Tunicatimonas pelagia: one gene and its partners. The protein of the gene in region 2 interacts with the protein of the main gene of each other region in a pairwise test. Links are inferred from orthologs where the notes say so. Each region holds a gene or a part of one and is shown on either strand. Other genes may lie near its edges.

Region 1 (3,113 bases), 3.7 Mb from region 2 along the record:
ACCGGGGCATCCAGGAATACATCAAGTTTTGCTACCGACGGGAAATGTCATCACGGTATATTGGTTCGCTAGTTGCGGACTTTCACCGGAATCTGTTGAAGGGGGGCGTTTATCTGTATCCACCTACCCGTACGAACCCTGACGGTAAACTTCGCCTCATCTACGAGTGCAATGCGCTGGCATTTATTGTAGAGCAGGCAGGCGGACAAGCCACAGATGGTAAACGCCGGATACTAGATTTGCAGCCCAACTGTCTGCACGAGCGAACGCCTCTCTTCATTGGCTCCGAACTGCTGGTGAATGCTCTCAAAAATTGCCTGATCACTGATCTACGGCCTACCGGAAGCTAAGCTCGCGAGATTTCTTTTTATAACTGCGTAACGTTAGTTTATAATTTACTTGCAACCCCGATTTCTTCTAGATCAGATTTAAGTCTGTCTATATCTTGTAAATCGGGATTTAACTCATTCACTACCCCCTCAGTAATGGGCTGTTGATTATAGATGGATTTAAGCGATTCTAAATCTAATTCGTCTAATTCGTAGTACTCTATTGCCCAATCCCGGTAGGTAACTGGATCGCCATCTAGTAATGCCAACAGGTCTTTGGAACCATCAGAATAATCGTCTTCGGGAAAGGTAATATCTCCAATCGCCCATTCACGATCATCACGACTCGCCCAAATACAAAAAGTGGTTCCTATACTTCGGACGGGTTCTCCAAATATAAATTCTTGAAATGCCTGGGGCAATCCACTAGTTACCCCGCTCCAAATATGTTGAATGCGTTCAGTCTTTGGCGGTGTTTTTCTGCCAATTATTCTTTGAAATAAGCTTTTCTTCTCCTCAGTTTCAAGCTGTTGCCAGCCATTCATAGAACTCTCATGGGCAAATCCATTGATTACCGTTCCCTGGGGACTAAAAAGAATGAGCATTTGATCTCCTTGACCGTTTCTTATTTCACAACACTCTTCCTTTTCACTCCACTGCTTTTGATAAGAAAAATATCTGTCCTCCCATTCAGGGCATAATATTGCTTCAATCGCTGATATTGACTTGCATATTCGTTGCAGTTCAGTCGGATTGGGTAAAGCATCCAAATTCTTTGTGGAAGGTCTTTGCATAACTATTCTTATCAATTAATGGAATAACATCGCTATAAAATACGTATCGTAACGAGAGAGAGTTTATAAGAAAAATTTCTATTACCCCAGTAGTTGCCGATAGGTACGAACACCTCGTTGTTCGGCTTGCGCTAGTAGTTTTAACAAAAGTTGGGCGGTGAGTAAGGCATCGCCGGCGGCAGTGTGCCGATCATTAGGAGCAATATCAAAACGTTGACAAAGGTGATCCAGGCTGTAGTGAGCTGGGTTTTGGGCTTCGGGTATGGTATTAAAGCGATCAAGGCGTTGAGCCAGTTGGGCGGTATCTAGTACCGTATTACGGAGTCGCACTTTGTACTGACCGAAATGACGGCGGAGTGCCTCATTGATAATCTGCTGGTCGAAAGCAGCGTGGTGGGCTACTAGAACCGAGTTCTCAATAAATAATAACCATCTTTGTAATACTTCCACTTCTGAAATACCATCGGCCAGAAAATTCTGAGTGATACCGTGTACCGCCACTTGTGCGGAAATATCTACATCTTGGTGCCGAAGGGTAAACTCCAGGCTTTGATCAACCCAAATGGCTCGCTGCTGTACTATTACTGCTCCTAATGATAGCCAAGTATCTTTCTGTGGGTTAAGTCCGGTAGTCTCGGTATCAAATACCACAAAGCGGATTTCCCGAATAGACTGTTTAGTATCGAGCTTAGCCCGACTCGCTCGTTGGTACTGGACAATGAAGTCGGGTGGGGGAGTAGCTGGGAGGGATGAACGACGGAACCACTTCATCGGCGAAAGTAGTCTAACTGGAAATGATGACGTAGCACTTGTTGAACATCTCGGATTATCCCAAAGATAGATCGAAGCATTTCGCGTTCTAAGTGGCTTAATGCTGCTGGGTCAATGTAACGACCTGAATCATGTTGGCGAAAGCCTTCCCTCGCTCGAAGTTGCATCAGTTCGTTGTAAGCATTAACCGCTTCTTGGTAGAGTGTAGCGCGAGACGCATCAGTAGCTGCTACTTGTTCTAAGCGTTGTTGAGTGTTACTGGTATTGAGTACTTGGGCTTCGTAAGCCAATACTCGGGCAGCATCAATGAGTGGCATCATCGCCCGTCGTTTAATATCGAAACTATCTTTGTGCTCTCCGCCCTTTTCTACCATAAATTTTCGGAAGAAACTCAGCGGGGGTGGGTTGAGTAGCGCGTTATTGGCCATATGATGCATAAATAGTGATCGGGTTTCCATTTGGCTAAAAATAAACTCCCGAAGATTATTAGCTAAAGTAACCTCTCCGGCAGTAGCCCGAAAGTCAAAGAAGATAGCGGCGTGCAGCAAAGCCTCAGTGTCAGGCACTTGAATCCAGTGACCGAATTGCTTTTTCCAATCACTCAATGACATACACCACCGGGGGTTGCTCGCCATCATATCGGCTGGGCAAGGGGCAAAGCCACATTCTTGTAATGTATTTACTACCCGCTTAGCTAACTCCAGGTAATACGCACAGGTACTTACTGCCATTTCTCCTGAGGGATCTTCGTACACCAGCGCACTATCTTGGTCGGTGCGAAGTAACTGCTCTCCTCGGCCTTCACTGCCCAGAGAGAGCCAACAGAAACAAGCTCTTGGCTTAGAAAAACCCTCCTCGGCTAAAGCCACTTCTGCCCAAGCCACACTCTTAGCAATAAGCGTATCGTTAATAACCGTAATAAGAGAAGCTACCGTACGAATAGCTACGCCCTGCTTAATCTGCTGCTGTACCATCATTTCGGCTCGTTCGCGCACGTCGATAAGGGCAGCAATATTCTCCGCCTTATGCACTTCTCGCTGAATAATGGCCGGATTATTTTCCTGAAGTAGGAGCAAATCGTGATTGGTTACCATTCCCACGGCTGGGCTATCCGTTGTGCCATCTTCAGTAATGCATATGTGGTGAACATTGTGTTGCATCATGCGGACGAGCACCTCGGCTACGCTCTGATGTTGCCCGGCAGTAACAACGGGTTGGC
Region 2 (2,994 bases):
TATTTTTCTCCAGAATAGCCCGCAGTAAATCCCGATTGTAGGCTTGTTTTTTAATAGTATGAGAGAAGAATAGATAGCTTTTTCCAGCAATCAGTTGGTCAATGGGTACCTCTTTCACTCCCATCAGAATATCGGCTGATTGTACGGAGTCTACCACTGGAATATTTGTTTGGCGGTATTCTTCATCAGGAAAACAGCGTAATGTGCTACTCTGGCAAAGTACTTCGGTACCAAATTTTTCTTGAACTTGTACAGCTTGATCGGGCGTTAGCGGAACCCGATGGTCTACCGGAACCTTATCTTCCCGGATTAATGCAATAGTTGGTTGAGCCATCTAAAAAAAGAAGTGTATAAAGTGCAATGATTTAGTAGGATTACAATTACGAAAGTACTGAAAAGTTCGTGGATGTGGGAAGCCCTTTTGTTTTTAGTCAGATAATAAGCGAGCTAACAAACCACAGAAGAACCAGTGATAGATTTGTTCCGAATAAATTTAACACATTGATTGCTAGATCCTTGTTTCTGTTTTTGGAATTTCATCACTTTTTTAAAGTACCCACTTCGTTTCAATCCGTTTGAAGAATTTATAAATTGCGTAGATGGAAAAATTCGTTGTTTCGGCCCGAAAATATCGCCCGACCGGTTTTGAACAAGTTGTCGGACAGGAGCATATCACTACTACCCTGCAAAATGCGATTGACCAGAATCATCTGGCGCAAGCCCTGCTGTTTTGCGGTCCGCGAGGAGTGGGAAAAACCACTTGTGCTCGTATTGTGGCTCGAAAAATCAACGGCTTCGACGAAGAATCTTCCACCAACGCCCTCAATATTTACGAACTGGATGCAGCTTCTAACAACTCAGTGGAAGACATTCGGAACCTGATTGACCAAGTGCGCTACCCACCTCAGCAAGGAAAATTTAAGGTGTACATTATTGATGAGGTACACATGCTATCGAATCAGGCATTTAATGCTTTTTTGAAAACGCTGGAGGAACCACCGCCTTACGCCATTTTTATTCTAGCAACTACCGAGAAGCACAAGGTTATTCCTACCATTCTGTCGCGCTGCCAGATTTACGATTTTAACCGGATTCAGATAGACAGTATGATGCGGCACTTGCAGAAGATTGCCGAGCGGGAAGGAATAGAGGCCGAAGAAGAAGCTTTAAACCTGATTGCTCAAAAGGCCGATGGTGCCTTGCGCGACGCGCTTTCTATTTTTGATCTGATTGTTACCTTTTCGGCTGATCGCCGGGTAACGTATCGGGAAACTATTCAGAATCTGCATGTGCTGGATTATGATTACTATTTTCAAATAGTAGACTTACTGCTAGAGCAGAAGTTACCTCAGGTGCTGCTAATCCTGGACGATATTCTCCGTCAGGGTTTTGATGGGCATAATTTCATAGTAGGCTTGAATGAGCACCTGCGTAATGTGTTGGTTTGCAAAGACTCAGCCACTTTACCGCTACTACAAGTATCAGACACGGTGCAAAATCGCTACCAGCAGCAGGCAGAGCAAGCTCCGCTCTCATTTTTACTTACGGCTATGAACTTGGCTGGACAGTGCGATTTGCAATATAAGAACAGCAAAAATCAGCGATTACACGTGGAGTTGTCGCTTATTAAAATGGCTTACATTGAGTCAGCAGTCCAGTTAGCCCAACAAAAACCGGCCCCGGCAGGTGATAAAAAAAAAGCAGCCACACCTCAGTCTGATGCCTCAGAAGTAAGCACATCCAATGACCAAAGTTCCGATCAGCCTCCAACATCAGGCGGAAGAGGAGCTACGCCCATGAGTCTCGGAGCAGCGCCTCGCTTACAGAGCACCATTCGAATTCCAAAATTAGGGCAGGCTCCGCCTCAACCATCATCCAACGGAAACGGTCACGCTACCAAAGCCGCTGAGGTAGCTGAATTAGACAATACTGTAGATACAGCAGTGTTAGAAGAAAAAACCGATCAGCCGGTTTCTCTAACTAAGCTAGAAGAAGTGTGGAAGGAGTTTATTGAGGAACGGCGAGCCGAAGGTAAAGAGATTGAATACGTACTACTTAACCAACCTATTAATCTGGAAGGCGATGGGGTGACTATTCCGCTCACATTTATTAGTCCCATTCAAGAAGATCAGTTTGATGGGGTGCGGGCTGAATTATTACAGCGTTTGCGCCGTCGCTTAGGTAATTCTCAGATCAACGTAAAGACCAAGGTGGTAAAAGAAGAGCGGGATCGTCGTCCTTACACTCCTTCGGAAAAACTCAACTATTTAAGTGAGAAACATCCGCTACTGCGAGAGCTTACCCAGCGCATGGGGCTTGACCCCGATTATTGAAGCCACTACAATTCATTGCTGATTACTTCTAAATCACTTTGGGTGAGTGGCTTAGTGATGTATTTTATCACTGCTTGGTTAGTAATAATTTTATCTACATCCCTTCGGTCTTCAGAACTAGACAAAATAATCACTTTGGGCTTTTGCTGAATCTCGGACGGTAGTGTTTCAAACTCATAAAGAAACATAAACCCATCCATAATCGGCATGTTAATATCCAAAAAAATCAGATCAGGGATTTCATCAGGTGACTGAGCATTTTCCTGGAGGTAGTCTAATGCTTGCTGTCCCGAGCTTTTCACTACAACGCGCTCAGCGAATGCAGTAAGTTCGATAACTCGTCGGCTGATAAAATTATCAGTATCGTTATCATCAATAAGCAACACCAAGTTAATCATTTACTAAGCCATTCTGTGATCTACCCACTATCATCCTAAATGTAAAGTTCAGTTGATATTTACCAAATAAAAAGCAGGATTCACTAAATACTAAATACACGTAAGGTTTTATTCTAAAATACAATCAAGTGGTGAACAGGGCGCTACTTATTGCTAAGGTTGAGCAACTCGCAATTGCTCACCTGCTTTAAGATTAAAGCTTTCCTTTTGGTTCCATTCCATTAGCTCTCGAATAGAAATACGGTACTGCTGAGCAATCTGAT
Region 3 (6,163 bases), 490 kb from region 2 along the record:
ATGTGTTAGACTTATTGATTTAGAACATACGCGTTCCAGCGGGGAACCGCACCTGCACCAATCAACTACTTATGCAATGTCTTTGCTGCGCTATCAGCCTACACCTTCGCTGATCAACATTCTAGAATTATTACTTTTGATGATAGAAACCGAATCCTAAACGCAGCATGATTTTGCATTATCGTTAGATAACCTGAATAACTGACGTTAATTTACACATCATCGCACCCCGGTAAGCTGATACGAAACTCCGTCTAGCTGTTCGAGGGCACCGAAAAGTTGTCCGTCGGGTTGCCAGCGGTACTTGCGCGACAGCATTTCTACGCTCATGCTTTCCTGTTCATCGTGTACGGTTACTTTTACCGGACAGTTTCCTCGGTACTCAGCCGATAGTGTCTCCAAGCGCTCAATCAGATTTTGGGTGAGTTGCTCGGCAGAAATACTGAGTTGAATGCCTCCGGTCATCTTTTCCCGAACTTCGGTAAGTAGTTGAACGGTTTGGGGACGAAGCTCCCATACCCCGGGTTTATTATAACGCTCCTCTACCCGCCCCTTCATATACACAAACTCACCTAGCGATAGGCGGTGACGGTTGCTTAGATAATCCTCACCGAAGAAGGCCAGATCGACCGAGGTTTGGTAATCTTCTATGGTGACCAAGGCGAAGGGTTTACCGCTATTCGTTTGACGCTCAGCACTTTTAGTGATAATTCCGGCTACCGAAACTTCCCGATTTTGGTAGCCCATTACCTTATCCAAGGTGCAGGTGCAGAAGCTCTCTATTTCCAACTTAAACTGATCGAGCGGATGCCCCGAAATATAGAATCCAGTAACCTCCTTCTCGAGTTTAAGCTTTTCCAGATCACTGTAAGGTTCACAGTCGGTTACCCGAGGTTTAGGTACTTCCAAACCGCCCACTCCGCCAAACAAAGAAACCTGAGCAGCTTCTTCTTCTTGCTGAAGGTTTTGAGCGTATTTGGCCGCTTTCTCTAATAACGATGAATCGCCCGGGGACGCGTGCAGATACTGCCGACGGTGCATATTAGGGAAACAGTCGAAGGCTCCGGCCATGGCCATGCACTCCAGCGTTTTTTTATTAACTGCTCGTAGGTTAGCCCGTTTAGTAAACTCAAAAATATCGGAGTATGTCCCTTGCTCATCTCGCTCTTCAATAATAGAAGCTACCGCACTTTCGCCGGCGCCCTTAATAGCTCCCAGCCCAAAGCGAATTTGCCGCTCCTTATTTACTCCAAAGTCAAAATCACTTTCATTGACATCCGGGCCGAGCACCTTAATTTTCATCTGCTTGCACTCGTCCATAAACAGCGTTACCTTATCGGAATTACTCATATTGTGGGTAAGCACCGCCGCCATGTATTCTTCGGGATAATTCGCTTTTAAATAGCCAGTTTGGTAAGCCACTACTGAGTAAGCTGCCGAATGCGAACGGTTGAATCCGTACTGAGCGAATTTCTCCATGATAGAAAAGACCTCTTCCGCTTTTTTCTTATCAATCCCGTGTTTTTCCTTAGCTCCTTCTACGAAGATGACTCGCTGTTTATTCATCTCCTCAATCTTCTTTTTACCCATCGCCCGACGCAACAAATCCGCACCACCCAGAGAGTAACCGCCCAGAATTTGCGCGGTCTGCATAATTTGCTCCTGGTAAACACAGTTGTGGACAATAATATTATTGGCTACAAAATTATGTATCTTGTCTACAGTGAGATCGTAGACGGCTTCACTACCACAAGCCTCTATTGATACAATTTGCTGCCAGTTGATCGGTAGCAACCGCTGAGTAGCAGGCAGAGAAATTTGCTGAGCTACCCCTTCTACAACAGTTGTACTGATGCGAGGATCTTTACGCTGAAAATGTTGCCGATCAATACCGTACGCTTTCATTAGACCACGAGCTGATTTGCCCGTAGTTTCCTTTATTTCTTGAAGAAAAGGTTGCCGCTCAACAGAGTTATGTCGAAACGCAGTTCCTTTAATAGATATATGCCCTTTGTGAGAAACCATAAATGGCTGAATAGCACCAGAAAATCGGTTTAGCTCGTAGGTGGTAACTTGGTATGAAGTCTGATCAGGACAAACATCATTCTTATAGGATGCCTCATAGATGACTGAAGGAATGCCCAAACGTAGCAAAAGGGTCTGTACATCTTGCGCCAACTGCGACGAAATAGTTTTGTAGTGACAAAGCTTCTTACCTACGTAGCCGTCACAATCCCACAACCCAGCTAAGAAATAAGCAATGTCTTCATCAGCCATTGTATAAATAAAGGATGGCACTGCTTTTTCGTGGCTACGTACTCCACAAGGGTACTTTCTGTGATCAGCCGAGCTTTTCAACCCAAGCTCCCGCATCCAGGCCAGCAAGCTAGTGGTAGCCCGACCACTTACTTTGCTTCTGATACCAACTCGCTTTACGTTTCTTACCTGCTTCACCACTACGGGTTGTACATCGTCAAAGGCCTGTAGTGCTTCAATGTACGCCTCAATAAGTTGCGGATCATGATTAACAAAGTCTACCGAAGTGCCACTTGCTAAGCTCCCATCAGCCGTCAGGAAAGCCAACACTCGCAAGCGGCAGCGATTGTACGAAGAAGGGGTGGTTGGAGAAAATAATTGAGGTGGAGTACCTACATAATCACCACTATTTAGTGCTTCTAATGGCTTCCATCCCTGCTCGGTATAAAAAAGATGATTTGCTGTAGCTTTTATCGTGGCTCCGTTGCGTAGCGTGAGTCGAAATACCGGATGAGTACCATTATCTAGCCAGTGAGTAACCCGAGCTGTAGTGGCTTGTCCTTGGGCATCAATTCCCTGCACTACAAAGTTTCCTGCTCTATCCTTTAGTTCGTCTAATCGGTGGGGAGCCCCTGTTTCAGCATCAAAAATTCGTGTGTCACCCGATAAACAAATGCCATAAGAATTTTTTAAAATAGGCTCAAGCAACTCATGCGGGTACTCTATATTTTCCTTCCCGTGCTTACGATCAATAAAGTTAGGGATGAACTGCATCGGCCCCGGACGGTACAAGGCGTTCATGGCAATCAGGTCTTCAATATCGGTGGGTTTGAGTTTGCGGAGCCACTGTCTCATTCCGTCCGACTCAAACTGGAAGGTGCCGATGGTATCACCCCGCTGGTACAGTTGGAATGTTTTTTCATCATCCAGCGGAATGGCATCGATATCAATATCCACACCATGGTTCTTTTTAATCTTTCGCAGTGCGGTTTTGATGATGGTAAGGGTTTTCAAACCCAAGAAATCCATCTTCAGCATTCCGGCTGATTCTACCACTGAACCGTCGAACTGAGTAACAAATAAGTCAGAATCCTTATCTGTTTTCACCGGGATGTACTCGAGCAAATCATCAGGAGCGATGATAACCCCAGCCGCATGAATTCCGGTGTTCCGTACTGAGCCTACCAGCGTATGTGCTAAATTAATTACTTCAGCTTGCTTGTCGGAGCCTCGCTTGATTTGCTGCAATTCGGGTACTTCTGCGAGGGCTTGGTCGAAGGTGGTTCCGGGTTTCTCTGGCACCAGTTTCGCCAGTCGGTTCGCATCTACCAGCGGTAACTCACTTACTCTAGATACGTCTTTAATTGACATTCGGGGAGCCATTGTACCGAAGGTTACAATCTGGGCTACTTGGTTTCGCCCGTATTTGTCAATTACATAATTAATTACTTCCTGGCGACCGTCGTCGTCAAAATCAATATCAATATCGGGCATACTGATCCGCTCAGGATTGAGGAAACGCTCAAAGAGCAAATCGTACTCAATGGGATCAATATTGGTAATTCCGGTACAGTAAGCCACTACTGAACCCGCTGCCGAACCCCGACCCGGGCCTACTGATACTCCCATATCTCGGGCAGCATTGATGAAATCCTGCACAATCAGGAAGTACCCCGGAAAACCCATGTCTTTGATGATCTTCAACTCATGGTCAAGCCGATCCTGAATTTCGGGGGTGATTTCGCCGTAGCGAGGCTTTGCACCTTCGTAAGAAAGATGGCGCAAATAATCGTTTTGGTCGGTAAAGCCGTCGGGAAGCGCGAACTTAGGCAGTAGAATATCCCGCTGTAAAGTTAGCTCTTCGGCTTTCTCCGCTATCTCAAAAGTGTTGGTAATGGCATCAGGTCGATCGGCAAAGAGTTGCTTCATCTCCTCTTCGGTCTTGAGATAAAACTCATGGTTAGGCATCCCGAAGCGAAAATTCCGCCCCCGACCGATGGGAGTAGAGAGTACTTCGTTATTTTTTACGCAAAGCAGCGTATCGTGGGCATTAGCCTCTTTCTGATTAGCGTAGTAAACGTTATTGGTCGCAATGACTTTTACGCCGTACTTATCAGCCATACGGAGCAGCACTTCGTTCACCCGGTCTTCTTCCTCTAGGCCGTGTCGCTGTAACTCTACATAAAAATCATTACCGAATACTTCTAGCCACCAGCGAAACGCTTCTTCCGCCTGGTGCTCACCGGTATTGAGAATCAGATCGGGAATTTCACCCGAGATGCCACCGGTAGTAGCAATTAAGTCTATGGCATATTCTTGAATCAGATCTTTATCTACCCGAGGAAAACCACCGTAGTAACCTTCAATGTAGCCCAGCGAACAAAGTTTCGACAGGTTCTGATAACCGTTCTGATTTTTAGCTAATAATAGCTGTACGGAGCGCTGGTCTTTAAAATCTTTGGTAAACTTCTTCTGATGCCGATCCTTTGTCATATAGACATCGCAACCGATGATAACCTTTACACCTTGTTTTTTTCCTTCGGCTACAGCTTTGAACGCCCCAAACAGATTACCCAAGTCGGTAACAGCAATGGCGGGCATATTGCGCTCCTTCGCCGCACTGACTAGCTGCTTGATACTGGCCGTACTTTGCAGAATAGAGTACTGCGAATGAACGTGCAAGTGGCTGAATGGAGCGGTTTCAATTTTGTTAACATCGACCTTCTTCCGCTGGGGTGGCCCAGCTACTTTAGACTTCTGAGGAGCATTCTGCGGCATATCCCGCAATGCCTTTTCTAAATCAGGTCGCTCGTAGGTAATTTCCGTTAACGGCGTACTATCAAACGGAGCAATAACCTGCTCTTTCAATAATCCGAAAAAGCAACGGGCAGTAGCGTCTACATCAAAGGCTGAATTATGTGCTCCGCTGAATGGCACACCGAACAGTTTTTCGTGTAGCTCAGATAGAGTAGGCCACTTGTATTTCCCGCCTCGCCCCCCGGGAATTTTACAGTAATCCGTGGAAGCATCCTTAGTATCTACTTTTTCGATGTTGAGCAGCGTAGTTTCTATCTGCGCTCGCAAAAACTCGGCTCCGGTCACATTTAGATCAAAATCGACATTGTGACCAATGGTTTGCCGGGTATGCTGAAGGTCTTCATTGAATTTAGTTAGTACTTCCGCCAACGGATGCCCCTCCGCCAACGCCCGTTGGGTAGAAATACCGTGTACTTTCTCAGAGTTGAAGGGAATCGTAAACCCTTCGGGCTTTACAATGTAGTCGTGTGCGGACTGTAAGCTACCGTCGGCATTATGCAATTGCCAAGAAAGTTGTACTAACCGGGGCCAGTTGTCCAGATCAGAGATGGGAGCATTATAGTCGCGGGGCAGACCGGTGGTTTCGGTGTCAAATATTAGGTACATCGGCAGACGTTCGTTTGCTTATTTATCAGTTCTAGTAACACGAAAGATACGCGGAGTAGTGCATTTATGCCACCCGTTTCTAAATAAATGCTTCAGTCCATTTGACTTATCCGGCTGATCTACCTTCGTGAGTGACTGGAAATAAGAGGCTTATTATTTAAGAGTGAAAGTAACAGTTGAAGACTATATCAGATCTTTGCTCATCCGATAATTGATCAGTTCTACTCCTTTTATCTGCTTTTGGTTTTCCCTTACCAAACTAAATCCTTGGCGGACAAAAAAGTTCTGGATCGTTTTACTAGCATCTGTGGTAATTTGAGGGTATCCAGCCCGAATTGCTTCTTGCTCCAATGCACCGTAAAGTAGATAGGCAATACCTTGGCGCTGATAATCTTTATGTACATAGAGAAAATCTAGGTAGCCGTTTTGGTCTAGCGAACCAAAGCCAGCAATAGTTTCGTCTACTGTGGCCACTATAAAGTAC

What was found.
Region 1: the proteins of P0M28_RS12845 (region 2) and P0M28_RS28875 interact in binary tests that used the Escherichia coli proteins (3 or more experiments, as listed by UniProt). The link is inferred for Tunicatimonas pelagia from one-to-one orthologs.
Region 3: the proteins of P0M28_RS12845 (region 2) and dnaE interact in binary tests that used the Escherichia coli proteins (3 or more experiments, as listed by UniProt). The link is inferred for Tunicatimonas pelagia from one-to-one orthologs.

Annotation. Positions count from the first base shown.
Region 1 is NZ_CP120683.1:6,770,935-6,774,047, forward strand. What follows is about bases 50-3,049. They hold P0M28_RS28875 (3'-5' exonuclease), read right to left. Parts: upstream 1,895-3,049; coding sequence 1,205-1,894; downstream 50-1,204. Other genes in these bases: fbp (class 1 fructose-bisphosphatase), read left to right, coding at 50-350; P0M28_RS28870 (hypothetical protein), read right to left, coding at 389-1,123; P0M28_RS28880 (DUF294 nucleotidyltransferase-like domain-containing protein), read right to left, coding at 1,891-3,049. In the rest of the region: more of fbp, read left to right, coding at 1-49; more of P0M28_RS28880, read right to left, coding at 3,050-3,113. UniProt on the Escherichia coli protein: DNA polymerase III is a complex, multichain enzyme responsible for most of the replicative synthesis in bacteria. The epsilon subunit contain the editing function and is a proofreading 3'-5' exonuclease.
Region 2 is NZ_CP120683.1:3,029,916-3,032,909, reverse strand. What follows is about bases 86-2,966. They hold P0M28_RS12845 (DNA polymerase III subunit gamma/tau), read left to right. Parts: upstream 86-599; coding sequence 600-2,333; downstream 2,334-2,966. Other genes in these bases: P0M28_RS12835 (LysM peptidoglycan-binding domain-containing protein), read right to left, coding at 2,885-2,966; P0M28_RS12840 (response regulator), read right to left, coding at 2,339-2,731; P0M28_RS12850 (NAD(P)-dependent oxidoreductase), read right to left, coding at 86-334. Also shown: more of P0M28_RS12850, read right to left, coding at 1-85; more of P0M28_RS12835, read right to left, coding at 2,967-2,994. UniProt on the Escherichia coli protein: Part of the beta sliding clamp loading complex, which hydrolyzes ATP to load the beta clamp onto primed DNA to form the DNA replication pre-initiation complex.
Region 3 is NZ_CP120683.1:3,522,613-3,528,775, reverse strand. Bases 20-6,069 are described here. They hold dnaE (DNA polymerase III subunit alpha), read right to left. Parts: upstream 5,680-6,069; coding sequence 220-5,679; downstream 20-219. Other genes in these bases: P0M28_RS15080 (GNAT family N-acetyltransferase), read right to left, coding at 5,863-6,069. Outside these bases: more of P0M28_RS15080, read right to left, coding at 6,070-6,163. UniProt on the Escherichia coli protein: DNA polymerase III is a complex, multichain enzyme responsible for most of the replicative synthesis in bacteria. This DNA polymerase also exhibits 3' to 5' exonuclease activity. The alpha chain is the DNA polymerase catalytic subunit.